2 linked regions of the Hamadaea flava genome follow. Each later gene encodes a partner of the first gene's protein in a complex. Links are inferred from orthologs where the notes say so. Each region holds a gene or a part of one and is shown on either strand. Other genes may lie near its edges.

Region 1 (14,417 bases):
ACTCCCCCCGAGCCCGACTACGTACAGCTGCTCACCCCGGATGGCGAGCGGGTGAGCCACCCCGACTACTCGGTCGACTTCTCCGACGAGGAACTGCGCGGGCTCTACCGCGACCTCGTCACGGTCCGCAAGCTCGACGCCGAGGCCACCGCCCTGCAGCGGCAGGGCGAGCTGGGCATCTGGGCCAGCCTGCTCGGGCAGGAGGCGGCTCAGGTCGGTTCGGGGCGCGCGATGCGCAGCCAGGACATGGCCTTCCCGACCTATCGCGAACACGGCGTGCTCTACTGCCGGGGCATCGACCCGATCATGCCGCTGAGCCTGTTCCGCGGCGTCGACCAGGGCGGCTGGGACCCGGTGGCGAACAAGTTCAACCTGTACACGATCGTGATCGGCGCGCAGACGCTGCACGCGACCGGTTATGCCATGGGAATCGCGAAGGACGGCAAGGTCGGCACCGACGACGGCGAGGCCGTCATCGCGTACTTCGGCGACGGCGCGACCAGCCAGGGCGACGTCAACGAGGCCTTCATCTGGTCCTCGGTCTTCCACGCCCCGGTCGTCTTCTTCTGCCAGAACAACCAGTACGCGATCAGCGAGCCGCTGGAGCGCCAGACCCGCATCCCGCTGTTCCAGCGGGCGGCCGGCTTCGGCTTCCCCGGCGTCCGGGTCGACGGCAACGACGTGCTGGCCTGCTACGCGGTCACGCGGGCGGCGCTCGACAACGCCCGGCTGGGCCAGGGCCCGACGCTGATCGAGGCTTACACCTACCGGATGGGCGCGCACACCACCTCCGACGACCCGACGCGCTACCGGGTCTCCTCCGAAGTGGAGGCTTGGCAGGCGAAGGACCCGATCGCCCGGGTCCGGGCGCTGCTCACCAAGGAGAAGATCGCCGACGACGCGTTCTTCGATTCCGTCGACGCCGACGCCAAGGCGGAGGCCGTCCAGTTGCGGGAACGGGTGCTGACCATGCCCGACCCCGACCCGGCCCAGATCTTCGAGCACGTCTACGTCGAGGGCTCGCCGCTGGTCGAGGCCGAGCGCAAGCAGTTCGAGGCGTACGCCGCGTCCTTCGAGGGGAGTGCGCACTGATGGCGGTCGAGACCCTGACCCTGGGCAAGGCGCTCAACACCGGCCTGCGCCGCGCCATGGAGCGCGACGACAAGGTCATCCTCATGGGCGAGGACATCGGCAAGCTCGGCGGCGTCTTCCGCATCACCGACGGCCTGCAGAAGGACTTCGGCGAGGAGCGGGTCATCGACACCCCGCTCGCCGAGTCCGGCATCATCGGCACCGCGATCGGCCTGGCCCTGCGCGGCTACCGGCCGGTCTGCGAGATCCAGTTCGACGGGTTCGTCTACCCGGCGTACGACCAGATCGTGTCGCAGGTGGCGAAGTTCCGCTACCGCTCGCGGGGCCACGTCAACCTGCCGATGGTCATCCGCATCCCGTTCGGCGGCGGCATCGGCGCGGTCGAGCACCACAGCGAGTCGCCGGAGGCGTACTTCTCGCACACGGCCGGGCTCAAGGTCGTCGCGTGCGCCAACCCGGAGGACGCGTACTTCATGATCCAGCAGGCGATCGCGTCCGAGGACCCGATCATCTTCCTGGAGCCCAAGCGCCGCTACTGGGAGAAGGGCGCCGTCGACACCGCGCTCGGTCTCGACGCCGTCACCCCGCTGCACAACAGCCGCGTGGTCCGGCCCGGCACCGACGCCACCGTCCTCGCGTACGGCCCGATGGTCAAGACCGCGCTCGACGCGGCCACCGCCGCCCAGGAGGACGGCCGGTCGCTCGAGGTCATCGACCTCCGCTCGCTCTCGCCGATGGACCTGACTCCGGTCTTCGATTCGGTACGCCGAACGGGGCGACTGGTCGTCGTGCACGAGGCGGCGGGGAACCTGGGGATGGGCTCGGAGATCGCCGCCCGGGTGACCGAGGAGTGCTTCTACTCCTTGGAGTCGCCCGTTCTGCGGGTGACCGGATACAACACCCCCTACCCGGCCTCGCGCCTGGAGGAGGAGTACCTGCCGGACCTGGATCGCGTCCTGGACGCCGTCGACCGTTCGTTCGGCTGGTGATCGGCGTGACCGTCAAGGAATTCAACCTGCCTGACCTCGGTGAGGGTCTGACCGAGGGCGAGATCCTGAAGTGGCTCGTCAGCGTCGGTGACGTGATCGAGCTGAACCAGCCGATCGTGGAGGTCGAGACGGCGAAGGCGGCCGTCGAGATCCCCGCGAAGTGGGCCGGCAAGGTCGTCGAGATCCACCATCCGGAAGGGACTGTCGTCGAGGTCGGCGCGCCCATCATCGCGATCGACACCGACCCGTCCGGTTCCTCGAAGGCCCCGGCGACCCCCTCCTCAGCTCCGGCCGACGACATGTCGTCGCAGGCCGCGGCGGGCGCGGAGAAGGCTGCCGAGGCAGGTGCCGGGCTCATCGGCGGACCCGCGCCCGGTGGGCGTACGGCGGTGCTGGTCGGATACGGGCCGCGCACGACGGAGGCGAAGCGGCGTCCCCGGATCGGTGCTTCTTCTCCGGCGGCACCCGCTGCTGCTCCGGTTGCCGCTGCTCCGGCGGCCCCGGCTCCGGCTCCGGTTGCTCCGCGTCCGGTTGCTCCGGCGCCGGCTCCGGTCAACGGGGGCGCTTCGGTGCTGGCCAAGCCGCCGGTCCGCAAGCTCGCCCGTGACCTCGGCGTCGACCTGACGACGATCACGGGCACCGGTCCGCAGGGTTCGATCACCCGCTCCGATATCGAAGCGGCCCGGTCGGCCCCGGTCTCGGCTCCAGCGCGCGTCGTCGTCACCGGCGAACGCGAGCAGCGGATCCCGGTCAAGGGCGTACGCAAGCTGACGGCGGCCAACATGGTGGCGTCGGCCTTCACCGCACCGCATGTCACGGAGTTCCTGACCGTCGACATGACCCGGTCGATGAAAGCGCTGGACCGGTTGCGGGCCCAGCGCGACTGGCGCGACGTACGCATCTCGCCCCTGCTCATGGTGGCCAAGGCGGTGCTGCTCGCAGTCCAGCGGCACCCGATGGTCAACTCGACGTGGGACGAGGCCGCCCAGGAGATCGTGGTGAAGAACTACGTGAACCTCGGCATCGCCGCCGCGACCGATCGCGGGCTGATCGTGCCCAACATCGCCGACGCCCAGGCGCTCTCGCTGCGCGAGCTGGCGGACGCGATGACCGACCTGGTGACCGTGGCGAAGTCGGGCAAGACGCCGCCCGCCGCGATGACTGGGGGCACGTTCACCATCACCAACGTCGGCGTCTTCGGCGTCGACACCGGTACGCCCATCCTGCCCCCCGGCGAAGCGGCGATCCTCGCCTTCGGTGCCGTACGCGAGCAGCCGTGGGCGTACAAGGGGAAGGTCAAGCTGCGTCAGGTGACGACGCTCGGCCTCTCCTTCGACCACCGCATCATCGACGGGGAGCTGGGTTCCCGCTTCCTCGCCGACATCGGCGCGTTCCTCGCCGACCCCGAGGCAGCCCTGCTCGCCTGGACGTAACACCCCTTGATCAGCGGAGTTTTCGCGGGGCCATGACCCCACGAAAACTCCGCTGATCATGAAACGAATCGAATTCCGGGCCGGACGCCGGCCCGAAGACGCTCCACATAGGCGCGCTCGATCTCCGCGAGCACGGACTGCGGCGATTCCCTGATTTGCCTCGGCGTGAAGTGCAGCACCAGGATCCCCGCCGCGGCGAGCAGATTGTGATGCCGCAGCGCCGCTTCCCAGCCCTGTGCGTTGAGGTGGAACTCGCGAGAGTCGACCTCCAGTGCGATGCCTGCCTCCTCCAGATAGCCGTCAGGGGTCGGCAGCCGATCGCCCGTCGGGCCCGCCAGTTGCGGGTTCCAGCGGATCGCGGGCAGCAGCAGGCTGTGCTGGGTCAATGCCCGGAGTTCGGCTTCGGGTGCCGAGCGCACTCCGTCGGCCACCTCGTCCAGCACCGCCCTGAGCACGGCCGTCCCATTGCGGCGCGCCGACTCCAGTTCCTCCCGGAGCGCTCGCACAGTGGTGATCTCGTTCTGAACCGCCTCGGCCACGACGGCACGGGCGGTCCGGGAGTCGTATCCGGTTCGCATCGCGTCGACGACGGCGCGGGCCGGCGAGCAGACGCGTACGCACCCCGCATACGGCCGGTAGGTCGGGTCGAGGCGATCAGTGCGATGAACCTGCACTCGGGGGACGCGAGCCAGCCGACGACGTTCCGGCAGGAGCACATGGACGACGGACTCCCGGGGTGCGTACCGGAAGCCGTGGATCTCCAGCGCGCTCAGCCCGGCGAGTTGCGCCCGCTCACCGGCGTACAGCCCGGCGGCGATGAACTGCTGCCGTCGAGTCAGCGTGCCGGAGAAGGTCGCCACCACCCTAGGCAGTACGCGCTGCCAGGTCCCCCGCCGGACCCGCCAGCGGATGGCCTCCTGGGTGAATCCGACGTCACGGAGTTGGCCATAGGTAGCCAACTGCTCCTGCCGATGAAGCAGCTTCGCCAATGCGTCCACACCAGCATTTCATCGAGGCTCACCGTTGTTGGACACCCCCTGTGGACGAACCCCGTTGATCAACGGAAGTATCGAGGGGTCATGGCACCGCGAGACTTCCGCTGATCAAGAAAACTCGACGAAAAGGTGCGACCTGTCGCCCGAACGAGCCGAGCGAAGCTCGGCGGCCGCCGAGCTGGAGCGAAGCTCGGCAGAGCTGCGCAAGAAGATGGGCGAGCGAAAGCGAGCCGTAACAGCGGAGGCGGAAGGCCGAGTAGCGGCGAGGACACGAGCGAGCGTGTACATACCATGAGCGATGGGCCGAGCGAAGCCGAAGGCGCGAGCGCCCAGAAGCGAAGTGTGAATGGGGTTGTGGTCGCCGGAAACGGCGGCGTAGCGCCGTCCCGCGTCAGCGGCGAACCGCAGGACCGCCGAAGGCGGCCCTTCCAAGTGCTCTTCCGGCGTTGCCGGAAGATCCGACGGCGCCCCGCGACGCAAATAGGTAGACGTCTCCTCCCAGACCACACCCCCATTCAGGGATGCCGTGGTGACCACGTCGAACTGCCGCCCCCGCCGATGAGCCCGCAGATCCCGCGCCACCACCGTGAATTCGAGCGACGCGCCCAACGGCAGCGGCCCGTGCACGATGTGCGAGTTGGCGATGTGCACCAGCCCGACGACCGGGAACGGGAAGTCTCCGCCGGACATGAGCCGCATGGTCGGCCCGAACGCCATGATGTGCGGGTACGTCGGCGGCAGTTCGTCACGCAGCGCGTACCCGCACACCGCGTTGTAGGCGGCCACCGAGGGGACCGACGAGGCGGCGGCGAACTCCACCACAGTGGACGGGAGCACCGCCGGCCGGGGTCGCGGAAGGAGCGAAGCAGCCGCGCGCAGCAGCATGAATCACGCCCCCAGCATCTGCTGGCCGCAGACCCGCAGCACGTTGCCGGTCACGCCGGCCGAGCCGGGTTCGGCGAAGTAGCCGATGGTCTCGGCGACGTCGATCGGCAGCCCGGCCTGCGCCAGCGAGTTCATCCGGCGGCCGCCTTCGCGTACCACGAGGGGCAGGTGGGCGGTCATGGCCGTCTCGATGAAGCCGGGCGCGACCGCGTTGACCGTGATGCCGCGGTCGGCCAGTACCGGCGCGAGCGCCCGGACCCAGCCGGCCACGCCCGCTTTCGAGGTCGCGTAGTTCGTCTGGCCGCGATTGCCCGAGAGGCCCACGACCGACGACACGCCGATGATCCGCCCGCCGGCCGGGATCAGGCCGGCCTCGACCAGCGCGTCGGTCACGCGTACCGGTGCGGCCAGGTTCACCGCCAAGACCTGGTCCCATTGGTCCGGGCGCATGTTGGCCAGCGTCTTGTCCCGCGTGATGCCCGCGTTGTGCACGACCACGTCCACTCGGCCATGGCGGTCCTTCAGATGGTCGACGAGGCGCGCGGCCGCGTTCTCCACCGCCAGATCCGACTGGTACGCCGTACCGCCGAGCGAGTTGGCCACAGCGGCGAGGGAGTCCCCGGCGGCGGGAACGTCCAGGCAGACCACGTGGGCTCCGTTGCGCGCGAGCACCCGGGCGATGTCCGCCCCGATCCCCCGGGCCGCCCCGGTCACCAGTGCGATCTTGTCCGCGAGGGTGTCCTGCGACAGCGGTCCCACCGGAGCGCCCAGGGTCACCACCTGACCGTCCACGTAGGCCGATCGACCCGACAGGAAGAAGTCCAGCGTGGAGCGCAGGGTTTCCGGCTCGGTGGCCTCCGCTGTGCGTACAAGTTGAACGGTTGTGCCGCGACCCACCTCCTTGGCGAGGCTGCGGGTGAACCCCTCGACGGCCTGGCGCACCGCCGCGACCTCGACCGACGCGGCCTCGGCAGGCAGTCCGGCCAGCACGATCACGCGGCCGGCGGGAGTGAGGCCGCGCGCGATCGGGTGGACGGTGTCGTAGAGATCGCGCAGGTCCTCGACGGTGGCGAGGGTCGTCGCGTCGAGGACGAGCCCGCCGAGCTTCTCGCCGTCGCCCGGGTACCAGCCCTCGATGCCGGCGGCGAACCTGCCCTCCCCCGCGATCCGCACCGGGCCGGCGAGCGGATGATCCGCGTCGTAGCGGCGGAGATTGGGCGGGTTGGGCAGGCCGAGTCGCTTGACCAGGACACTCCCACCGGCGCTGCGTGCGAACGACGCGTAACGGTCCGACATAAGGTTGACTGTACCCACAAGACCTACTCGCGAGTAAGTTATACGCCATGAGAAACGTACGACGGGTCGGCGTCCTGGGCGGGAATCGGATTCCGTTCGCCCGCTCCAACGGCCGCTACGCGAAGGCGTCGAACTCCGACATGCTCGGCGCGGCCCTGGACGGGCTGGTCGCCCGGTTCGGGCTGGCCGGCGAGCGGATCGGCGAGGTCGCCGCCGGTGCGGTCCTCAAGCACAGCCGCGATTTCAACCTCACCCGAGAGGTCGTCCTGGGCTCGACCCTCGACGGGCGTACGCCGGCCGTCGACCTCCAGCAGGCTTGCGGAACCGGTCTGCAGAGCGTGATCTACCTGGCCAACAAGGTCGCGCTGGGCCAGATCGACTCCGGCATCGGCGGCGGCGTCGACACGACGAGCGACGCGCCGCTGGCCCTGAACGAGAGCTTCCGCAAGGCGCTGCTCGAACTGAGCCAGGCCCGTACGCTCGGCGGCCGGATGCAGGCCGCGCTGAAGTTGCGGCCGTTGCAGCCGTTCCAGCCCGAGATCCCGCGCAACGCCGAACCGCGTACGGGGATGTCGATGGGCGAGCACGCGGCGCTCACCACGCTGAAGTGGGGGATCACCCGGGAGGCGCAGGACGAGCTGGCCCTGGATTCGCACCGCAACCTCGCCGCGGCGTACGACGAGGGGTTCCTCGACGATCTGCTCACGCCGTATCTGGGGCTGTCGCGGGATCAGAACCTGCGGGGCGACAGCACGCTCGACAAACTGGCCAGGTTGAAGCCGGTGTTCGGCGCACGCGGCGACAACCCGACGATGCTGCTGGGGTCGGACCAGGCCGACCTCCCGGACTCCGATCGTCGCCGGATCGAGCGACCCGGCCCGACGATGACGGCGGGCAACTCGACGCCGCTGACCGATGGTGCGGCCTTGGTGTTGCTGGGCACGGACGAGTGGGCTGCCGACCACCATCTGCCCGTGCAGGCGTACTTCGTCGACGCGCAGACCGCCGCCGTGGACTTCACGCCGCGCAATCCGGACCCGGAGGGGCTGCTCACCGCGCCCGTGTACGCCGTACCCGAGCTGCTGGCCCGCAACGGGCTGACGTTGCAGGACTTCGACTTCTACGAGATCCACGAGGCGTTCGCCTCGCAGGTGCTGGCCACGCTGGCCGCCTGGGAGTCGGAGGAGTTCTGCCGCGAGAAGCTGGGTCTGGAGAAGGCGCTCGGCCCGATCGACCGGACGAAGCTCAACGTACGCGGCGGCTCGCTGGCGGCGGGGCATCCGTTCGCGGCGACCGGCGGCCGCATCGTGGCGACCTTGGCAAAGCTGCTGGCCACCAGGGGCAGCGGACGGGGTCTGATCTCCATCTGCGCCGCTGGTGGGCAGGGCGTCGTCGCCATCCTCGAACGCTGACGGCCCGGCCGGGGGCGGCGTACCCGCCCCGGCCGGTCAGCTCGGCTAGGCTTCGCGGGTGAGCAAGCGAGCCCGTGTCGCGGCCAAGTCCGCCGCGCCCAAGAAAGCCAAGGTCCGCGACGTCTTCGTGGCGGTTCCGTTCGCCGGTCTGACCGACGAGACGGAGTGGATCGCCCTGCGTGAGCTGGTTCCGGCGGCGACCGCGCCCCTGAAGCTGAACGCCGAACTGACCGAGAAGTACGGCGACCGCGACATCACCCTGGCCACCATCCTGCCGATGGCCTGGCCGGCGATGGTCAAGGCGGACGGCCGCATCCTGCTCGGGCTCCAGCGGCATGTGCAGTCCGGCGACGTCAACCGCGACCTGGCGGTGGCGCTGCTGAACGCGCTGGAGACCACGCCCGGCCAGTCGGTCGCCGTGCCGGCGCTGCCGGGCCAGGGTGAGCGCCTCGGCGACCTGCTCGCCGACGGCCCGCTCGACCTCACCATGCACGAGACGTTCGGCTTCTGGCTGGACGAGGGCCAGGACGACGACCCCGGGGTCGCGGCGTCGTTGGAGTCCGCCAACGGGGCCATCGCGCCGACCGCGAAGATGGCAGCCGTCAAGGCGGCTTATTGGACGCGGATGGGGGAGAAGTCGCACATCCGCTGGGTTCTGCCGCACGCCGAGAGCGAGGCGCTCGACGCGCTGGCCACCCTGGGTGCGGCGGGCGAGCTGACGCTGGGCGAGCAGACCCGGTTCGCCGGGATGTTCCGCGCGCACGGTCGGCTCGTCCCGGTGTGGGACCTGCCGGTCGACAGCGAGGCGGCCGAGTGGGAGGACGCGCTGGCCCAGTTCGCCACGCGTTTCGAGGCCGCGCTCGGCAAGGAGCTGACGCCGGAGGCCCGCAAGGCCAAGCAGGGCCTGATCGGCCGCCAGCTCACGCTGCGCTAACCCGCCGCCCCCGGGTTTTCCGCGCGATCATGAACTAACGGGCATGATCGACCGGCGTGTCGCGTCCGCGCGGCCCTGATCAACTCCGCGCGAGACTGATCAACGCAGCGCGGAGTCGCCCAATGGTTCCCGGGAGATCGGGCAGGACATGCATCTCGGACCACCCCGGCCGGAGCCCAGCTCCGAGCCGGGGATCCGGATCACCTCGATGCCGGCCCGTTCCAGCTGAGCGTTCGTCTCCACGTTGCGCTCGTACGCCACGCACAGCCGAGGCGCGATGGCCAGGGTGTTGTTGCCGTCGTCCCACTGTTCCCGTTCGGCGGTCACCGAGTCCAGTCCAGTGTGGATCATCCGCAGCCGGTCCAGGCCCATCGCCTTGGCCGCCGCGTCGAGGAACGGTTCAGGCCCGCTCACCGCGGGTTCGGCCGCGCCCGGCGTCAGCGTGTACGCGACCAGGTCGTCGGCGACGTTCGGGTACATGAGAACCGTGTCGACGTCGACCATCGTGCACACCGTGTCGAGGTGCATGGTGGCTCGCGTCTGCGCGATCGGCACGGCCAGCACGGTGTGCGCCAACGGATCGGGGTGCGCGAAGAGCGCACGGGCGAGTCGTTCCGCGCCCGCCGGCGCAGTCCGTTCGCCGACGCCGACAGCGATGACCCCGGGCGCGAGGAGCAAGACGTCCCCGCCCTCCAACGGTTCCAGCCACGGGTCGTACGCCGTCGCCACCCCCGCGAACCGCGGATGGTGCTCGTAGACGGCGTGCGTGATGCTGGTCTCCCGGCGCCGGGCGCTCATCGCCAAGGAGGTGACGGCGACCCGATCCCGGATCCACACCGAGGAGTCCCGCGTGAACAGCAGGTTCGGCAGGGGATCCACGACGAAGTCCAGCCGGTCCATCAGCTGGTAGACCAGTCCGCCCCCGGACCTGAGTTCCTCGTGCGCCAGACCGGCGGTGAGCACCCGGGCGAGACTCGGCGGGTCGAGGTAGCCCAGATGGTCGCGTACGCGCCGCCGCAGCGCGTCGCCGAGCCGCACGTCGGCCAGGACGGCGTCGACCAGTTCGGCGCGAGCCTCCTCGATGGCGAGCACGTCGGTCAGCAACTCGGTGAGGTAGAGGACTTCGACGCCGTGTTCACGCAGCCGTGCGGCGAAGGCGTCGTGTTCCTCCTGGGCGCGGCCGACCCACGGGATGCCGTCGAAGAGCAGCGTGTCGTTGTTGCGAGGGGTCAGTCGAGCCAGCTCCGGACCGGGTCGGTGGAGCAGCACGGTGTGTAGCCGGCCGACCTCGCTGTCCACATAGCGCACACCTTCCACGTGTGCCAGAGTAGGGGCGGATTCCCGTCGCCCGGCGTTTTCCGTACAAATCGGGATGTCGCTATATTCACGATCCGTGAATGAGATGTCATTCCGCTACGGACCTCTGTCGCACGGCGGGATCAGTCACGTATTGTGACGGATACAACTCAATGAGTGCCGCGGAACGCCGGAGGCCCACGATGACCACATTCCCCGTCCGCCCGATTCCTCTCTCCACGCCGCAGATCCCAGCCCTGGACGCGCTGAAGGAAGGCCCGCTCGACCGGGTACGCCGTCAGCGTGAGGAGAAGGCCCGGATTCGGCAAGAGGCAGCCGGCACTCGTGTGGCGAACCACCTCAACCAGCTCGGCCCGTCGTGGCAGTTCGTGGAGTGGCCGCATTCCGTGGCGACCACCAGCGCGCAGACGGCTTCGGCGCCGGGCCGGGCGGCCGACACCCACGGCGGCTTCCTCGCTTTCGGCCCGGGTGGCGTCTTCTCGGTCACCGTTGTCGACATCGGAGCGAAGCGCGTCCTGGTCGCCGGCGACGTCGTCCAGATCAAGGGACGGCGACCGGCGTACATCCCGGCCGCGCGCAAGGACGCCAAGCGCGCCAGCAAGGCCATCTCGGCGGCGGTCGGGCACACGATCCCGGTCGTAGCGGTCCTCGCGCTGATGGGCCGGGGCGTCGTCACCGTCTACGGTCTGCCCAAGGACTGCGTCATCACGACGTACCGCGAGTTGCACCGGGCGTTGCTCGGCGGCGGCGACCGCATCTCCGCGCTGACCGCGCAGAAGCTGTCCGACGTGGCCCGCAACCCCTGGACCTGGATCAACGAGCCGGCCAACGGCTACCAGTGGTTCACGAACGGCAGACACGACGAGTGACAAGCTCGCGACACCGGAGTACCGTGCGGGTATTCCGCCGCGGCGAAGGGAGACACGTGTGACGCATGTCGAACTGTCGCTGTCGACCAGCGTCACGCCCGACTGGCGTCCTCCGGTCACCGTTCCCGAAGAGCTGAGCCGCTGGGTGACCGCGGTCGTGGAGTCGGCCGAACCCGCGCTCATCATCGACGCCTCGGCGACCATCGTCGCGACGACGCCCTCCTGCGCCAACCTGCTGGGCCTGCGGCATCCCTGGGTCGGCGAGCGCCTGCCCGACTCGCTGCACCTGATCGACTTCACCGCGAACGGGGCGGAACTGCCCGAACCCGAGCGTGAGCTGATCCCGCCCCTGCTGGCGGTCGCCTCCGGACGACTGGCCCGGGGGCTCATGCGCGTACGCACCAACGCCGCGCTCGCCGCCGCCCGAGGCGAGGAGTCGGAGACCCGGACGCTGGACGCGATCGCCACGCCGCTGCACGCCGACGACGTCGCTGTGGGCTCGCTGACGTTCTTCTGCGAAATCTGAGCCCTTCCTGGCGGGTACACAGGGCGAGATCGATCGCACTTGTGGTGATCGTCGCAGCGCATCCCGTCCTTGGCGACGTACATTGCGTGGCATGGAGACGCTGGACGCTGGGCAGCCCGCCGGGGCTAGGCCGCCTGGCGCACCGGTCGGGGTCGATCTGACCCTGCTCGCCGACGTGTACGCGGTCTGCCGCCTCCCGGCCGGCGCGCCCTTCCCGGTCGAGCTGCTGCCGTCGGCCTCCCGGCCCGGCGCGCGCGCCCGCTCGGCGGCCGGTGGCGCCGCCGACTCCGGGGTCGTCTCGTTGACGTGGACCCCGACGGAGACCTCGGTCATCTGCCGGGCTGACCGCGTACCGGCCGGGGCGGTCGTGGAGACCGGCTGGCGCTGCTTCGAGGTGAACGGTCCGATGGCGCTGACCCTGACCGGGATACTGGCCTCGATCGCCATGCCGCTGGCCCAGGCGCGGGTGAACATCTTCGCGTTCTCCACCTTCGACACGGACTACGTCCTCGTCCCGGCGGTACGCCTGAACGCCGCCCTTGCCGCGTTGACGGGCGCGGGACATAGGATCAATACGGCCTGATCCTCCAGGCCGTAAGCCGCCCCCGAGAGGACTTCCCCGGTGCCTCGGATCCGCCCGCTCGTCGTCGCCGCCACGGCCGCCGCCACCCTGCTCGCAGCAGGCTGCGGAAAACCGCCCGACCTGCGGGAGCAGGGCGTTCCGGTGCCCAGCCCGTCGGTGCTGGCGGAGTCCACCCGGCCGCCGCTGCCGCAGGCCACGACCACGCCGAGCACCGCGCCTACGTTCTCCGAGAGCTACTACGTGGCCTGCCTCGGCAATCCGAGCGGCGATCAGGTCGTGGCCACGCTGCGGGCGAAGACGAAGCTGCTGCCGAAGTCCGGGACGATCTCGGTGACCATGGGCCCGCTCTGCTCCGGCACCTGGCAGTACACGATCGTCCAGGCGCCCGGGAAGGACGCGCTCGTCGTCGTCACCAAGGCCGCCGCCACCACGGCAGCGCCGGCCGCCCTGCAGATCGTCACCGCCGGCTCCGACGTCTGCACGATCACGGTACGCACCCAGGCTCCGGCCGGGCTGCTGGCCGCTGCCCGCTGTAGCTGAGCCGTCCGCGCCGTAAGGTGGGGGTCATGCCAGGCGTACCACCGACCCGATTCGTCTATCTCGGCCCGGAGAGCACCTTCACCGAGCAGGCGCTGCTGACCATCCCGGCGGCCGAGCGCGGCACGCGTACGCCGTCGCGGTCCGTCCCGGAGGCGCTGGACGCGGTCCGCCAAGGCGAGGCGGACGCCGCGCTGGTGCCGATGGAGAACTCCGTCGGTGGCCAGGTCGGGGTGACGCTGGACGAACTGGGCGTCGGCGATCCCCTGGTGATCACCCGGGAGGTGGTGATCCCGGTCGAGTTCGTGCTGGCCGCCCGCCCCGGGACGACGATGGACCGGGTGACCTCGGTGGCCGCTCACCCGCAGGCGAGCGCGCAGTGCCGGGCGTGGCTGCGGGCGCACCTGCCGGACGCCACCGTCATCGACGTGCTCTCCAACGGAGCGGCCGCGCAGGACGCCCTGGCCGGCACGGTGGACGCGGCGATCTGTGCGCCGATCGCGGTCGACCGATTCCGGCTGGCCCTGCTCGCCGACAAGATCGCCGACCATCCCGACGCGGTGACCCGATTCGTGCTGCTCTCCCGCCCGGCCCCGCCGCCCGCGCCGACCGGCGACGACATCACCTCGCTCGCGGTCTTCATCGCCCACGACCGGGTCGGCGCGCTCCTCGCCGTCCTCACCGAGCTGGCGGTCCGCGGCGTGAACCTCATCCGCATCGAGTCGCGCCCCACCGGTGAGGCCCTCGGTCGGTACGCCTTCTTCCTGGACTGCACCGGTCACGTGGCCGACGCCCGGGTGGGGGAAGCACTGCAAGGGCTGCGCCGGATCTGCGCCGCCGTACGCTTCCTCGGCAGCTACCCGCGTGCGGTGCCGCCCGGCGCGGTGGACCGTCCGGTGCCGCCGCCCGGTGGCCTGGCCGACGCCGATTACGCCGACTCGGCCGCCTGGCTGGCCCGCCTGCGTACCGACGGCGCGTGACGCGATGCCGGTCGAGATGTCCCGCGAACGCTTCGAGGAGCTGGTCGGCGAGGCGCTCGACGAGGTGCCGCAGGAGTTGCTGCGGCACCTCGACAACGTGGTGATCCTGGTCCAGGACGAACCTCCGCCCGGCGAAGGCAACCTGCTGGGTCTCTATGAAGGCCATGCGCTGACCGACCGCGGCTGGGACTACGCGGGCGTGCTGCCCGATCGGATCCTCATCTTCCGCGGCCCGACCCTGCGCATGTGCGAGGACGAGGAGCACGTCGTGGAAGAGGTCGCCGTCACCGTCGTGCACGAGCTGGCCCACCATTTCGGCATCTCCGATGAACGGCTCCACCAGCTCGGCTGGGACTGATCCGGCAGGGCCCTCAGGTGTTGCGGGTCCGTCGTAGGCTGCGGGTCCACACCCCTGTCACCCCCGGCCAAGGAGCCACCTCATGCGCAGTGCGCTGTTTTCCGCGGAGAACCTGGAGAAGGAGTCCACCGAACCCGGACTGCGGCTCCAGAACTCGAAGATGCTGAAGGTCGAGCTGAACGGCGAGGTCATGGCCCGCACCGGCGCCATG
Region 2 (14,574 bases), 1.8 Mb from region 1 along the record:
CTCACGACCTACAACAAGCTGCCGTCGTGGGCGGACCAGGCCAAGCTGGACCTCGCCGCCCAGTTCAACAAGCGCATGAGCATGTACCTGTTCCTGCTGTACGGCCTGGGCAGCGGCATCATGAGCACGGTGATCCCGCGCGAGGCCCGCAACGTCTACTGGTCCGAGGGCGGCGCCGGCATGAAGATGCGGGCGGCCAAGACCTTCACCTACGGCTACGACCTCAGCGCAGTCGACGCCTTCAAGCCCACCGGCCACTTCGTGGTCACCTCCACCAAGACCCGCCTGACCCACGCCGCGGTGCGGCACCTGCTGCCGCAGTCGGCGCAGTGGCGGGCTGTCACGGACAACCCCATCCCGATCAGCAACGGCGACATCCTGATCACCTTCCACAGCCTGGGCACCTACGTGCACCGCAAGCTGCTGGAGTGGCGCAGCTTCGGGCTGAAGATGTCGGCGGCGGAGGAGGCGGCGTACCTGCACATGTGGCAGGTCGCGCTGCACCTGCTGGGCGTGCGGGACGAGTTCATCCCGGCGACCTGGGCCGCCGCGGACGAGCAGTCGCAGTACGTGCTGACGCCGCTGCTCGGCGCGACGCCGGAAGGCATCGACCTGGCCAACATCCTGCTGAACCTGACCTCGTCGGTCGACCTGGGCGTGACCAAAGGATTCCAGCGGGAGTTCTCGCGCTACGTGCTCAGCGACAAGATCGGCAACTGGCTGAAGCTGCCGCGCGATTTCATCTCGCGGGGCGTGATCGAGGTCGGCTGGCCGGCGTACGTGCTGTTCCGTGAAGGGCTGTCGCCGATCATGCCCGAAGGGTTTTCCCTCTTCGACCAGTTCATCCGCGGCCTGGCGATGCTGTTCCTCAACAACGGCACGTCGACGAGCTACACCCCGATCACCATTCCGACGGGGAACCGGCCCGGCGCCTGAGCCGATGCCGGTTCAGGAGTCTGACCGTTCAGAGCGTCAGGGCACCGGTCACCAGAGCGGTGACCGCGTCCCGATGGCCGGGCGCGTCCTGCCAGCGCAGTGCACGCCCGGCCTCCACCACCACGCCGAAGCCGGCGTGGACCAGCAGCCGAGCCTGCCGGGAGTCCAGCTCCGGGCGTACCGTCCGCAGCTGGTGCTCCCAGACGGCGATGTGTTCGCGCTGGGCGAGGATCACCGGCCGCTGGAGATCCGCCGGCAGGCCGGCGACCTCGGCTTCGGCGACGCTGTTGAGCGCGTTGTGCTCGAAGCAATAAGCCACGTACGCCGCCGCCAGCGCGACGACGGCCTGCCGGGGATCGGTTGCCTGATGGAGGCTGCGTTCCACGGCCTGTTCGAGCAGTGCCGCCGCTTGCAGGCAGGCGGCGACCAGGATGTCGACCTTGCCGGGGTATTGCCGGTAGATCGCCGACGGTGCGAGCCCCACCGCCTGAGCGATCTGCGCGTTGGTGACGTTGGCGAACCCGTCCCGGGCGAACAACGGGATGGCCGCCGCGAGGATCTCGGCACGCCGCGTACGCGGCACAGGCTGGGCGGGCAGTTCGACCTGCCGCGCGGTGCCGGCGACCGCCGTCGGATCGGTCGCGACGACCTGGGTCGCGGAGGCCAGCAACAGTTCCTCGGTACGCCGCTGGGCGATCGAGGTGTGGTGCATCGTGATGGACCCGATCACGCCGAGGGCCGCCACGGCTCGCAGACGTTCGTCGGGCAACGGGTACTCGCGCCGGACCAGTTCGGTCACTCGGCCCACGACGTGCCCGAACTTCGTCCGCAGGCGGCGTCGGTCCTCGCGTTCGAGGTAGCGGGCCTCCCACCGGTAGAGGCCGCCCGACGCACGGTGCGAGACGGTCACCCGAGTGAGGGCGACGAGCACGTCCCGCAGTTCCGCCGCAGGGCCCCAGTCGTCGACCGCCGCGACGAGCTTGTCCACCATGATGTTGGCGCACTCGGCGAACAGGGCGTACTTGTTGGGGAAGTGCCGGTACAGCGCGGCCGCGCTGATCCCCACGACGGCGGCGATCTCCTCCATGGACGCCGCGTGATACCCGCGTTCGCTGAACACCTGACCGGCCGCGTCGACGATGACCTGCTTGCGGTTGCGCGGTCGGGTGGCCGCCGTCGGCCCGGTGGTCACAGCATCCCTCGAGCCGACGTGGGCGGACACAAGACCATGCCTGCTAGTCAATCACAGCACCCGGTACGCCCTCGAAGTCCCGGCCGGGGTCGGCTGGTTCAGGCCTGCAGCACCGTGAGGGCGAGGCGGGCTGTCTGCTCGTCGTAGCCTGCGGCGCTGTCGAAGCGGCCGAGCCGGCCGATGTCGGTGATGACGTTGAGCACGGCGTGCACGAGTACGCGCGCGTCGGCGACCGGCAGCTCCGGGCGTACGGCGACGACGAGTTGCACCCATTCCTCGACGTTCGAGCGCTGTGCTCCCCGGAGTTGGTGGCGGTCCTCGTCGGGCAGGTTGTTGTTCTCCGCCAGGTAGACCGCGACGAGATCGCTCTGCGCGAAGGCGAAGGCGGCGTACGCGTGCACGACTCGGTGCAGGGCGTCGACGGGATCACTGGCCTCGGCGATCGCGGCGGTCGTGGCGCCGCCGAGGCGGTCGGTGGCCCGGTAGTAGGCGGCGGCGAGCAGGTCGGCCTTGCTGGGGAAGTATCGGTACACGCTGGAGGCCTGCATCCCGGCGGCGCGGCCGATGTCCTCGACCGCGACGGCGTGATAGCCGTGGCGGTGGAACAGCCGGATCGCTTCGGTCAGCAGCAGTTCACGGCGCGACGACGGGCGTACCGGTGTGGTGGGTGGCGTGGTCTGCTCCGACGGCGGCGACTGGGGCGCGTCCGCCCGTAGGAGCGTCCAGGCGATCCGGGTGAGCAGTTGTTCGGTGCCGGTCGCCGTGGCGCGGTGGGTGGATACGCTGCCGAACGCGCTGAGCGCGGCGTTGACCAGGAGGTCGGCCTGCCCGGCGGTCAGCTCGGGCCGTAGTTCGCGCAGGGGTCCGGCGAGGCGGCCGACCAGGGTCGCCAGGATGGCGGCGAACTCGCGCCGATGCTCCGAGGTGAGGTAGCGGCGTTCCCATTGGTAGAGCCCGGCCACGCGCCGCTTGCCGACGGCGACGCCGGCCAGCGCGGCGAGCTGCTCGTTCAGGACGCCCTCGGCGGTGGTCGCGTGCGGGTCGGCGGTCGCGGTGAGCAGCGCGCCGACGACCTCCCGGGTGGCGTGGACGAGGATGGCGTACTTGTTGGGGAAGTGCCGGTAGACGGCGGGGCCGCTGATGCCGACGACGGCGGCGATCTCGTCGACGGAGACGCGGTGGTATCCCCGCTCGCAGAACAGCTCGGCGCCGGCCAGCGCGATGCGGTCCTTGCGGTCCTTCGGCCGCTTGGTCGCTACGGGGGCTTCGCCGCTGGCTGCTGGTCGCACCCGTATACGTTAGCGCCACCTCGCGGAAAGGTCGCGACAGCCAGCCGACTTCTCGCCCGCTATTGATCGGCAGGGTCGAGGGCGGCCAGCGGGCTTCGGGCACCGGGATCGCTTGACAACCGGCGGCGGGCTCAACGAAAGTTAGGCTGAATTCGCATTCGGGTGAGCAGCAAGGAGCTTGGCCATGACGACCGAGGCGTTCATCTACGATGCGCTGCGCACACCACGCGGCCGGGGAAAGCCGAACGGATCGCTGCATGGGGTTAAGCCGGTTTCGCTTGTCGTGGGTCTGATCGAGGAGACCCTGCGGCGGCTGCCGAGCCTGGACCCACAGGTGATCGACGACATCGTGCTCGGGGTGGTGTCCCCGCTGGGCGATCAGGGATCCGACATCGCCAAGACCGCCGCCCTCGTCGCGGGTCTGCCCGACACGGTGGCCGGAGTGCAGCTCAACCGGTTCTGCGCGTCGGGCCTGGAGGCGGTGAACGTCGCCGCGCAGAAGGTGCGGTCGGGCTGGGAGGATCTCGTGCTCGCCGGCGGCGTCGAGTCGATGTCCCGGGTCGCGATGGGCTCCGACGGTGGAGCCTGGGCGCAGGACCCGGAGACCAACTTCGACACCGGCTTCGTGCCGCAGGGCATCGGCGCGGACCTCATCGCGACCCTCGACGGTTACGACCGCGACGTCGTGGACGGATACGCGTTGCAGTCGCAGGCCCGCGCGGCGAAGGCGTGGGCCAACGGCTACTTCGCCCGTTCGGTGGTGCCGGTGCGGGACCGCAACGGGCTGACCGTGCTCGATCGTGACGAGCACATCCGGGCGGACTCGACTGCCGCGGGTCTCGCCGCGCTTCGCCCGTCCTTCGCCGGTCTCGGCGAGAAGGCGGGCTTCGACGCTGTGGCGTTGCAGAAGTACCACTGGGTCGAGGCCATCAACCACGTCCACACGGCGGGCAACTCGTCCGGCATCGTCGACGGCGCGTCGCTGGTGGTCGTGGGCAGCGAGGCGGCCGGGAAGGCCGCCGGCCTGACGCCGCGGGCGCGCATCGTCGCGACCGCGCTCAGCGGCGCGGATCCGACGATCATGCTCGCCGGTCCGGCCCCGGCCACCCGCAAGGCGCTGGCCAAGGCCGGCCTCACCGTGGCGGATCTGGACCTCGTCGAGATGAACGAGGCGTTCGCGGCCGTGGTCCTGCGGTTCGTCGCCGACATGGGCCTGAGCATGGACATCGTCAACGTCAACGGTGGAGCCATCGCGATGGGACACCCGCTGGGAGCCACCGGCGGCATGATCCTCGGCACGCTTCTCGACGAGCTGGAGCGCCGCGGTGGTCGCTACGGGCTCGCCACGCTCTGCGTCGGTGGCGGCATGGGCATCGCGACCGTCATCGAACGAATCTGAGGAGTCACGAATGGTCAACACAATCCGGTGGGAGCGCGGCGACGACGGCATCGTGCTGCTCACCCTCGACCACCCCGGGCGTTCGGCGAACGTGATGAACGACGAGTTCGGGGCGAGCCTCGTGGCGACGGTGGACCGGCTCGAAGCCGAGCGCGACCAGATCACCGGCGTGATCCTCACCTCCGCCAAGAAGACCTTCTTCGCCGGCGGCGACCTGGACTCCCTGATGCGGCTGACGCCGGCCGACGCCGAGTCCTCCACTGCCAACACCCGTATGCTCAAGGACGCGGTGCGTCGGCTGGAGACGCTCGGGCGTCCGGTCGTGGCCGCCGTCAACGGGTCGGCCCTCGGCGGCGGGCTGGAACTCGCGCTGGGCTGCCACCACCGCGTCGTGCTCGACAACCCGGCGATCGAGATCGGCTTTCCCGAGGTCACCCTCGGTCTACTGCCCGGCTGCGGCGGCGTCGTGCGTACTGTGCGGCTCCTGGGGGTGGCTGACGCACTGCTCAACTGGCTGGTACGCGGACAGCGGCGCCGGCCGCAGGACGCCCTGGCGAACGGGCTGGTCGACGAACTCGCCGCCGACGAGGCAGCGATGATGGCCGCAGCCCGAGCGTTCATCGCGGCGAACCCCGACGCGACGCAGCCGTACGACCGCAAGGGTTACAAGATGCCCGGCGGAACTCCGTCCACTCCGGCGCTCGCCACGCAACTGCCGGCGATGGCCGCCATCCTGCGGCAGCAGCTCAAGGGCGCGCCCTATCCGGCGCCGCGCAACATCCTGGCCGCCGCCGTCGAGGGTGCGCAGGTCGACCTGGACACCGCGTTCACCATCGAGGGCCGGTACTTCACAGAACTGGCCACCGGCCAGATCTCGAAGAACATGATCAAGGCGCTCTTCTTCGACGTGCAGACGGCCGGGTCGCGCGACCGCGGCGAGGGTCATCCGCCGATCCAGCGGGTGGCGGTCATCGGGGCGGGCATGATGGGTGCCGCGATCGCGTACGTGTGCGCCCGTGCGGGTATGCAGGTCGTGCTCAAGGACGTGACCGTCGAGGGGGCGCTGCGCGGCAAGGCGTACTCGGTGGGTCTGCTCGACAAGGCGGTCGCCCGGGGTTTGTCCACACCGGACGATAAGGACGCGCTGCTGGACCGGATCCACGCGACGGACGACCTCGCGGACCTGGCCGGCGTCGACCTCGTCATCGAGGCGGTCTTCGAGGATCCCGCCCTCAAGCACAAGGTGTACGCCGAGATCGAGCAGGTCGCACCGGAGGCGTTGATCGCGTCCAACACGTCGACCCTGCCGATCACCCTGCTCGCCGAAGGCGTCAGCAAGCCGGACGAGTTCGTCGGGCTGCACTTCTTCTCGCCGGTGGACAAGATGCCACTGGTCGAGGTGATCCGCGGCGAGCGGACCAGCGAGGCCACGCTGCAGCGGGCGCTGGGCGTCGTGCATCGGCTGCGCAAGACGCCGATCGTCGTCAACGACAGCCGCGGCTTCTTCACCAGCCGGGTCATCGGCACGTTCACCAACGAGGGCGTGGCGATGCTCGCCGAGGGGATTCCGGCGGCCAGCATCGAGCAGGCCAGTAGCCAGGCCGGCTACCCGGCGCCGGTACTCGCGTTGATGGACGAGCTGACGCTGACCCTGCCGCGCAAGATCCGGCAGGAGACGGCGGCGGCGACGGTCGCCGCCGGTGGCACCTGGCAGCCGCATGCCGCCGACGCGGTCATCGACCGGATGATCGACGACTTCGGCCGGCCCGGACGTTCGGGCGGCGCCGGGTTCTACGACTATCGCGAGGGCAAGCGGGCCGGGCTGTGGCCGGGACTGCGGGAGAACTTCGGCGGGACGAACCTCGACACCCCCTTCGAGGACCTCAAGGAACGGATGCTGTTCATCGAGGCGGTCGAGTCGGTGAGATGCCTCGAGGAAGGCGTGCTGGACTCGGTGGTCGACGCCAACGTCGGCTCGATCCTGGGCATCGGCTACCCGGCCTGGACCGGCGGCGTGCTGCAGTACATCAACCAGTACGAAGGCGGGCTGCCCGGCTTCGTCGCCCGCGCGCGGGTGCTCGCGGAGCGCTACGGCGACCGGTTCAGCCCGCCCCGGCTGCTGGTCGAGAAGGCCGACCGGGGCGAGCTGTTCGAGTAACGCGTCAGAGCCCGGCGGCGAGTCGTTGGGCGTTCATGTACGCGATGGCCTCCACGGAGATCATCGGGTTGACGCCCAACGACGCCGGGAAAGTGGACGCGTCGGCGAGGACCAGGTTCGGGACCTCCCAGGTGGCGCCGTCAGGCCCGGCGGCCGAGGTCGCCGGGCTGCCGCCCATCCGGGCCGCGCCCATGATGTGCAGGGCGGCCATGGCGATCTGGCCGGGGGCGGTGCCCAAGGAGTCGGTCTGCCGGATGAAGTCGTCGATGGAGCTCGTGCCGCGTTCCCAGATGGTGCCGCGCTGGTGGCCGGAGAAGAGCCGGCGGGCGCCGGCCGCCTCGACGATGCGGGCGCCGCCCTCGATCCCGGCCCGCATGTGCGCCGCGTCGTACGCGGACAGGCGATAGTGCACCACCGGTTCGCCGTCGCTGCCGACCTTGACCTGTCCGCTGTCGCGGTCGCGGGTGATGATGCCGACCCCGCTGAGGTTCGGCAGCGACCGCATCTGGTCCAGATGGGCCTGCGCGCCGGTCCAGCTCATGAACGACACGGCGGTGGCCGGGTTGGTGGCGGCGGTCTCGTAGATGACGCCGTACCCGTGGCCGTCGAGGTCGGCATGCTCGGTGGAGTACCGGGTCTGGATGCCACCCTCCCACGGCCGGACTTCCTCGTCGAATACGCCCCACACGCCGGTCGCGGGGTGCAGATGCAGGTGGCGGCCGATGTTCGGGTTGGTCAGCCCCGACCGGCGGAGCAGGGCCGGCGTCTGCACACTGCCGGCCGCGGCCACCACGGCACGGGCGTGGATGATCACCGGATGCCCGTCGGCGGTACGCCCGACGATGCCGGTGGCCCGGCCGGCTTGGAGGGTGACGGTGCGTACGTCGACGCCGACGACGAGCCGCGCGCCGGACTGCTGGGCGTCGACCAGCCAGGTCTTGGCGGTGGACTGCTTGGCCCCGAGGCGGCAGCCGAGCCCACACCGGCCACATTCGACACCGTTGTCGCAGCCGTCGACGTTGCGCGGCATCTCGTCGACGTGCCAGCCGAGCTTGGCCAGTCCGCGTTCCATCAGTACGTCGCGGGAGGAGATCTGGCCGTGGTCGCGGTTGACGCCGAGCCTTGACCACACCGCGTCGAGGCTGCGGTCGTATTCGTCGGTGGCGAACTGCGGTACGCCCAACGCCGCCCACTCTTCGCGTACGCGGGGCGGGGTGCGGAACGAGGTGGTGTAGTTGACGACGGTTCCACCGCCGAGGCACTGCCCCTGAAGCAGGCTCAGCTGACCCTCGGCGGTGGCGGCGGGGCCGGGTGCGTACAGGCGGGAGAGCCCGGACAGTTCGCCGCCGTCGAAGTCCTTGTCGTCGTAGTACTCGCCCTTCTCCACCACGATCACGTTCAGCCCATGGCCGGCGAGGACGGCCGCGGCCGTGCCGCCGCCGGCGCCCGACCCGACGATGACGACGTCACAGTCCAGAGTGGTCGCCCCGGCCGGGCGAAGGGGAGTCAGCGGGGGCTCGGCGGCGTCGGCCCGGGTGCCGAGCGGGCCGGGATAACCGATGGCGTCCCATAGCGGCGAGTGACCGGTAGCTCCGGGTGCCATGTAGTAGGACAGGGTGGCGGCGCCCTTGAGGGCCTGGAAGATGGCGCGTTTGCGGGTCATGCCCGACTCGGCCAGGGCGAGCAGCATCCGCTCGCGGCGCTGCTGGGTCTGCTGGGAGAACCGTCGCGCGCCGCCGCCGAGGAGCAGTTGGGTGGCGGGGGAGTCCCAGACGTTCAGCAGCTGGCAGAACTGCTTCACCTCAGCGGTACGCGGATTGTGCAGGACCAGCGCGGCCATGATGTCGACCGCGCCGATCTCGCTGGCCGAGGGCAGGCCGGCTCCGTCGCCGGGGGCGAACGTGTCGCAGATGCTCGCCAGGGCGGCGCGCTGTTTGACGGACAGTTCCATGCTCTGTCTCCATTCAGGAATGGCCGGCGAGTGTGTCGAACACTCGCCGGCCAGGAGCTGATCGTGGATTACTGCAACTGGTCGGACAGCCCGTAGGTCTTCGCGATGATCTCGCGCTGGATCTCGCTGGTGCCGCCGTAGACGGTGGACACCACCGAGGCCCGGACCAGGCGTTCCATGTCGTACTCGGTGGCGTAGCCGTAGCCGCCCATCATCTGCATCGCGTCCAGCGTGACGCGGCGGGCGGTCTCGGTGGCCTTGAGCTTGGCCATCGAACTCTCCCGGGGCAGCACGGTGTCCGGGGCCCGGTCGACCTGCGCCGCCGTGTCGTAGACCAGGAGGCGGGCGCATTCGATCTCGGTGGCCAGGTCGGCCAGGCGGTGCCGGATCACCTGGAACGAGCCGATCGGCTTGCGGAACTGGCGCCGGTTCTTGACGTACGCCACGACGTCGTCGAACGCGCGCTGGGCGGTGCCCAGCATGACGCTGGCCAGGATCAGCCGTTCCATGTTGAGCCCGGCCATCAGCTGCCGCCAGCCCTGATCGAGCTGGCCGACCACGGCGTCGGCCGGCAGTACGCAGTCGGCGAAGTAGAGGTCGTTGACCTCCCGGCCGCCCATGGTGTCGATGCCGGAGACGGTCAGTCCGGGTGTGGTGGCGGGGACGAGGAACATGGTCAGCCCGTTGTGGTCGCCGGCCCGCCCCGACGTACGCGCGACGAGCAGGATGTGCTCGGCGAGATGGGCGTTGGAGCACCACGTCTTCTGGCCGTTGACGATGAATCCGTCGCCGTGGCGCTCGGCGCGGCAGCTCAGGTTGGCCACATCGGAGCCGGCTTCCGGCTCGGACATCGCCACCGCCTCGATCGCGCCCTGGGCCACGCCGCCCAGGATGAGCTTCTTCTGCTCCAGCGACCCGAATCGCTCATAGGTCGCGGCGACGATGATCGACGTGGTGAAACCGCCGATCGGGGCCATCGCCCGGGCGGTCTCCTCCAGGAACAGGCACAGCTCCACCATGCCCGCGCCGCCGCCGTCGAACTCCTCCGGCAGGGACAGGCCGAGCCAGCCGAGGTCGGCCATCTTGCGGTACAGCTCTGGGCTGTGGTTCTCCCGGCCGCCATTGGTCAGTTTCTGCCGCTGCTCACGGGTTCCGGCCTCGCGGCGGCAGAAATCCTGCACCGCCGCGACGAGTGACCGTCGCTCGTCGGTCCATTCCACAGCTGTACCTCCAGCGTCGCTCAGGGGTTGACAGCAAGGCTAGACTATCGAATATCAAATGTCAGGAGGCCGCCGATGACGTCCCTCGTTGAGCACCCTCGTCGGCTCCACGTCGTGGACCCGATAACCGGTGAGTCCCGCGCCGACTACGACATCGCCGACGAAGCCGCGGTGCACGCGGCCGTCGAGCGGGCACGCGACGCGGCCGGCTGGTGGGCCGGCCTTCGGGCGCGCGAGCGGCGGCGGCACCTGTCGGCGTACAAGTCGCTGATCGCGAGTCGGATCGACGAGCTGGCCGAGCTGATCCGCGCGGAGACCGGCAAGTCGCTCGCGGGGGCGCAGCTTGAGGTGATGCTGGCGGTCGAGCACCTGGACTGGGCGGCGCGCAACGCCCGGCGGGTGTTGAAGCGGCGGTCGGTGTCCTCCGGCATGCTCGCCTTCAATCAGGCCAGTTCGGTGACCTACGTGCCGTTCGGCGTCGTCGGCGTGATCGGGCCGTGGAACTATCCGGTCTACACGCCGATGGGAGCCGTCTCGCACGCGCTGGCCGCCGGCAACGCGGTGGTCTTCAAGCCCAGCGAGTTCACCCCCGGTGTCGGGGTGTGGCTGGCGCAGTGCTGGAGCGAGCTGCTGCCGGACCAGCCGGTTCTGCAGGTCGTCACCGGCGACGGCGCGACCGGGGCGGCGCTGTGCCGCGCGGCGGTCGACAAGATCGCGTTCACCGGATCGGCGGCGACCGGGCGTGCCGTGATGGCCGCCTGCGCCGAGCGGTTGACCCCGGTCGTCATCGAGGGCGGCGGCAAGGACGCGCTCATCGTCACGGCCGACGCCGATCTCGACGCCGCCGCCCAAGCCGCGGTGTTCGGCGGTCTGGGCAACGCCGGGCAGACCTGCGCCGGAGTCGAGCGCGTCTACGTCGAGCAGGCCGTGTACGAGCCGTTCGTGGCCAGGCTGGCGGAACTCGCGCGGAAGGTCCGGCCCGGTGCCGAACCGGAAGCGCCCTACGGGCCGATGACCACGCCCACGCAACCCGGCATCGTGCTGCGCCACATCACCGACGCGATCGACCGCGGTGCGCGGGCGCTGGTCGGCGATGCCGCCTCGGTGCGGCCGCCGTTCGTGGAGCCGGTGGTGCTGACCGACGTCCCTGAGGACAGCGCGGCGGTCACCGACGAGACCTTCGGCCCGGTCCTGGTGGTCAATCCGGTGGTCGACGCCGAGGAGGCGCTGCGCCGGACCAACGCGACCGCCTACGGTCTGTCCGGTGCGATCTTCACCCGCCATCGCCGTCGTGGGCTGGCTCTCGCGGCGCAGCTTCGGGCGGGCGCGGTGTCGGTCAATTCAGTGCTCGGGTACGCCGGTGTGCCGTCGCTGCCCTTCGGCGGGGTGGGCGACTCCGGCTTCGGACGGGTTCATGGCGCCGACGGCCTGCGGGAGTTCAGCCGGCCCATGTCGGTGACCTGGCAGCGGTTCCGGCCGCCGATCGACCTGATGACGCTGCAACCCGCGGCGTCGGCGATGCGTACGTCACTGGCGATGTTCAGGTGGCGGCACGGTCGCTCCACACACCCAGCCCGTCGAGATGCTTGACCAATCGCTCGGCGCCGTCGGTGAAGTGGCGGGCCATGATCGGCTTGACGGCCGCCGGGTCGTGGGCCTCGAGTGCGATCAGCAGCGCCTCGTGGTCGGCGATCATGGCGGCCCGCCATTCCGGGTTGGCCGCGTAGAACCGCGACGGCGTGTAGCGCGTCACCGTGCGCAGCAGCCAGGACAGCTTGCGCGCGTCGGCCAGCCGGTTGATGCTGCGGTGGAACTCGAACTCGAGCTGCTCGACCCGGCTGATCTGCCGGGCCTGAGCGGCGCGGCGCAACCGCTCGTGCTGCTGCCGCAGGTCGTCGAGCTGGTCCTGGGTGATCGTGGCGGCGACCCGGGAGGCGAGTTCGCCGGCGATGTCGCCCTGCAGAGCGAACACGTCCAGGATGTCCTGCCGGGACAGTGGTGCGACCACGTGGCCGCGACGCGGCTGCAGCTCGACCATGTCCTCCGCGCGCAGCATCAGCAGCGCCTCGCGTACCGGGGTGATGCTGAGCCCGGTCTCCTGGGCCACCTCTTCGAGCCGGATCCGCTCGCCGGGGCGCAGCTGGCCGGACATGATCCGGTCGCGCAGCAGGCTCGCCACCGTCTCGGACAGCTGCGGATATGAAACGTCCTGACCCTTGCTCCGCTCTGCCACGGACGTAAGAGTATCAAATGTCAAATGTCGTAAGGATGCGCCGATGACCATATCCCTGCCGGCGGCCGAACCGGCCGGAAGCGGTCTGCGGGCCGCCACCCACGCCGGCGTACGCACGATCTGGTTCGACCGGCCCGATCGGCGGAACGCGATGACGCTGGACATGTTCCGCACCTACTACGCGGCGTTGCTGGCCGCCGACGCAGATCCGGCGGTACGCGCGATCGTCGTCACCGGCGCGGGCGACTGGTTCTGCTCGGGCGCCGACCCGGAGTCGTTGCACGCGCTGCTCGACGGCGGCAACCGCGATCAGCTGATGAACGAGTTCGGTTTCGAACCGCATCTGCCGATGACGCTGGGCACCCCGATCGTCGCCGCGATCAACGGCGGAGCGGCCGGCCTCGGCCTGGTCCACGCCCTGTACGCCGACATCCGGTTCCTGGCGGCGGAGGCTCGCCTGGCGACCGCGTTCAGCCGGCTCGGCCTGATCGCCGAATACGGCAGCGCCTGGCTGCTGCCCCGGCTGGTCGGCGTGGGCAACGCGCTGGATCTGCTGGTGTCCGGCCGCAAGATCGATGCGGCGGAGGCGCTGCGGATCGGACTGGTGCAACGAGTGCTCCCACGCGACGAGGTGCTGGCCGAGGCACAAGCGTACGCCGCCGAGCTGGCCGCGTCCTGCTCGCCGGCGTCCATGGCGGTGATCCGGCAGCAGGTGTGGTCGGGGCTGGAGACCGGGGCCGCCGTCGCAGCGGCCGACGCTACCCGGCTCATGACCGATTCCCTGGCCGGGGAAGACTTCGGCGAGGCGCTGGCGAGCCTGGCCGAGGGGCGTACGCCCCGCTTCGCGGCGAGGTCCGGCTCATGAGCGGCCCGCTGACCGGAGTCCGGGTCCTGGAACTCGCCGGGATCGGCCCGGGTCCGTTCGCGGCGATGCTGCTGGCCGACCTGGGCGCCGACGTCGTCCGCGTCGACCGGCCGGAGCCGGGCGCGCTGCCGGCCGGTGATCCGCGGGCGGACCTGCTCAACCGGGGCAAGCGGTCGGTCGTCGTGGACCTCAAGCATCCCGACGGCGCCGAGGTGGTCCTGGAGCTGGCCGATCGTGTCGCGATCCTGATCGAGGGCTGGCGGCCGGGGGTCGCCGAACGTCTCGGGATCGGGCCGCAGACCGTGCTGGAACGCAATCCGGGCCTGGTCTACGGGCGGATGACCGGCTGGGGACAGGACGGGCCGCTGGCCCGTGCCGCCGGTCACGACATCGGCTACATCGCCGTCGCCGGGGCGCTGCATCCGATCGGCCGCGCGGGCGGCCCGCCGCAGATCCCGCTCAACCTCGTCGGCGACTTCGGCGGCGGGTCGCTGTACCTGGTCGTCGGCTGCCTCGCGGCCCTGCACGTGGCGCGGACGACCGGCCGGGGGCAGGTCGTCGACGCCGCCATCGTCGACGGGACGGCCCACCTCACCACGCTGTTCACCGGAATGCTGGCTGGCGGGGCCTGGCAGGCCGAGCGCGGCCGCAATCTGCTCGACGGCGGCGCGCCGTTCTACGACGTCTACGCCACCGCCGACGGCGGGCACATGGCGGTCGGCGCGCTGGAACCGCAGTTCTACGCCGAGTTGATCCGGCTGCTCGGACTGGCCGACGCGGAGCTGCCGGCCCAGCACGACATCTCCGGCTGGCCGGTGCTGCGTACGCGGTTCGCGGCGGTCTTCGCCGAACGCACCCGCGACGAGTGGACCAAAGTCTTCGAAGGCACCGACGCCTGTGTGGCACCGGTGTTGTCGCTCGCCGAAGCACAGCACCATCCGCACCTGGTGGCACGGGGGACGTTCGAGGACCGGTTCGGCGTACGCCAGCCAGCGGTGGCACCGCGCTTGTCGCAGACACCGGGGACGATCGGCGGCCGCCCGCCGATGCCAGGGGCGGACACCGAAGCCGTGCTCGCCGACTGGGGCCTCGGCACACACTCAGCGCGCTGGTTGGGCAACGGCGCCGTCAGCCAGACACCAGGAGCGCACTGATGCGGATCGCGACACCACTGGCGTACGCCACGGACCCCCGGGGCGGCGCGGACGAAGTGGCCGCTTGGGAGCAGGACGGCCTCGACGTCGTCTGGGTGTCGGAGGCCTACGGCTTCGATGCCCCGACCATCATGGGCTACCTCGCGGCGAAGACCACCCGGATGCAGATCGGCTCGG

What was found.
Region 2: the proteins of HDA40_RS22405 (region 1) and HDA40_RS13690 are in contact, whole or in part, in a solved structure (PDB 8BNU), measured with the Escherichia coli proteins. The link is inferred for Hamadaea flava from one-to-one orthologs.

Annotation. Positions count from the first base shown.
Region 1 is NZ_JAMZDZ010000001.1:4,728,084-4,742,500, forward strand. Bases 6,094-8,919 are described here. They hold HDA40_RS22405 (acetyl-CoA C-acyltransferase), read left to right. Parts: upstream 6,094-6,737; coding sequence 6,738-8,102; downstream 8,103-8,919. Other genes in these bases: HDA40_RS22400 (3-oxoacyl-ACP reductase), read right to left, coding at 6,094-6,690; HDA40_RS22410 (DUF5926 family protein), read left to right, coding at 8,161-8,919. Outside these bases: pdhA (pyruvate dehydrogenase (acetyl-transferring) E1 component subunit alpha), read left to right, coding at 1-1,092; HDA40_RS22380 (alpha-ketoacid dehydrogenase subunit beta), read left to right, coding at 1,092-2,081; HDA40_RS22385 (dihydrolipoamide acetyltransferase family protein), read left to right, coding at 2,087-3,514; HDA40_RS22390 (hypothetical protein), read right to left, coding at 3,571-4,512; HDA40_RS22395 (MaoC family dehydratase), read right to left, coding at 4,618-5,328; more of HDA40_RS22400, read right to left, coding at 5,398-6,093; more of HDA40_RS22410, read left to right, coding at 8,920-9,036; HDA40_RS22415 (arginine deiminase), read right to left, coding at 9,136-10,344; HDA40_RS22420 (hypothetical protein), read left to right, coding at 10,536-11,222; HDA40_RS22425 (hypothetical protein), read left to right, coding at 11,281-11,748; HDA40_RS22430 (ACT domain-containing protein), read left to right, coding at 11,840-12,331; HDA40_RS22435 (hypothetical protein), read left to right, coding at 12,371-12,871; pheA (prephenate dehydratase), read left to right, coding at 12,898-13,848; HDA40_RS22445 (metallopeptidase family protein), read left to right, coding at 13,853-14,206; HDA40_RS22450 (AIM24 family protein), read left to right, coding at 14,289-14,417.
Region 2 is NZ_JAMZDZ010000001.1:2,925,094-2,939,667, reverse strand. Bases 4,418-7,400 are described here. They hold HDA40_RS13690 (3-hydroxyacyl-CoA dehydrogenase NAD-binding domain-containing protein), read left to right. Parts: upstream 4,418-4,826; coding sequence 4,827-6,974; downstream 6,975-7,400. Other genes in these bases: HDA40_RS13685 (GMC family oxidoreductase N-terminal domain-containing protein), read right to left, coding at 6,979-7,400; HDA40_RS13695 (acetyl-CoA C-acetyltransferase), read left to right, coding at 4,418-4,816. In the rest of the region: HDA40_RS13710 (oxygenase MpaB family protein), read left to right, coding at 1-936; HDA40_RS13705 (TetR/AcrR family transcriptional regulator), read right to left, coding at 965-2,128; HDA40_RS13700 (TetR/AcrR family transcriptional regulator), read right to left, coding at 2,227-3,417; more of HDA40_RS13695, read left to right, coding at 3,602-4,417; more of HDA40_RS13685, read right to left, coding at 7,401-8,925; HDA40_RS13680 (acyl-CoA dehydrogenase family protein), read right to left, coding at 8,994-10,145; HDA40_RS13675 (aldehyde dehydrogenase family protein), read left to right, coding at 10,221-11,735; HDA40_RS13670 (GntR family transcriptional regulator), read right to left, coding at 11,686-12,378; HDA40_RS13665 (enoyl-CoA hydratase-related protein), read left to right, coding at 12,422-13,243; HDA40_RS13660 (CaiB/BaiF CoA transferase family protein), read left to right, coding at 13,240-14,397; HDA40_RS13655 (LLM class F420-dependent oxidoreductase), read left to right, coding at 14,397-14,574. UniProt on the Escherichia coli protein: Catalyzes the formation of a hydroxyacyl-CoA by addition of water on enoyl-CoA. Also exhibits 3-hydroxyacyl-CoA epimerase and 3-hydroxyacyl-CoA dehydrogenase activities.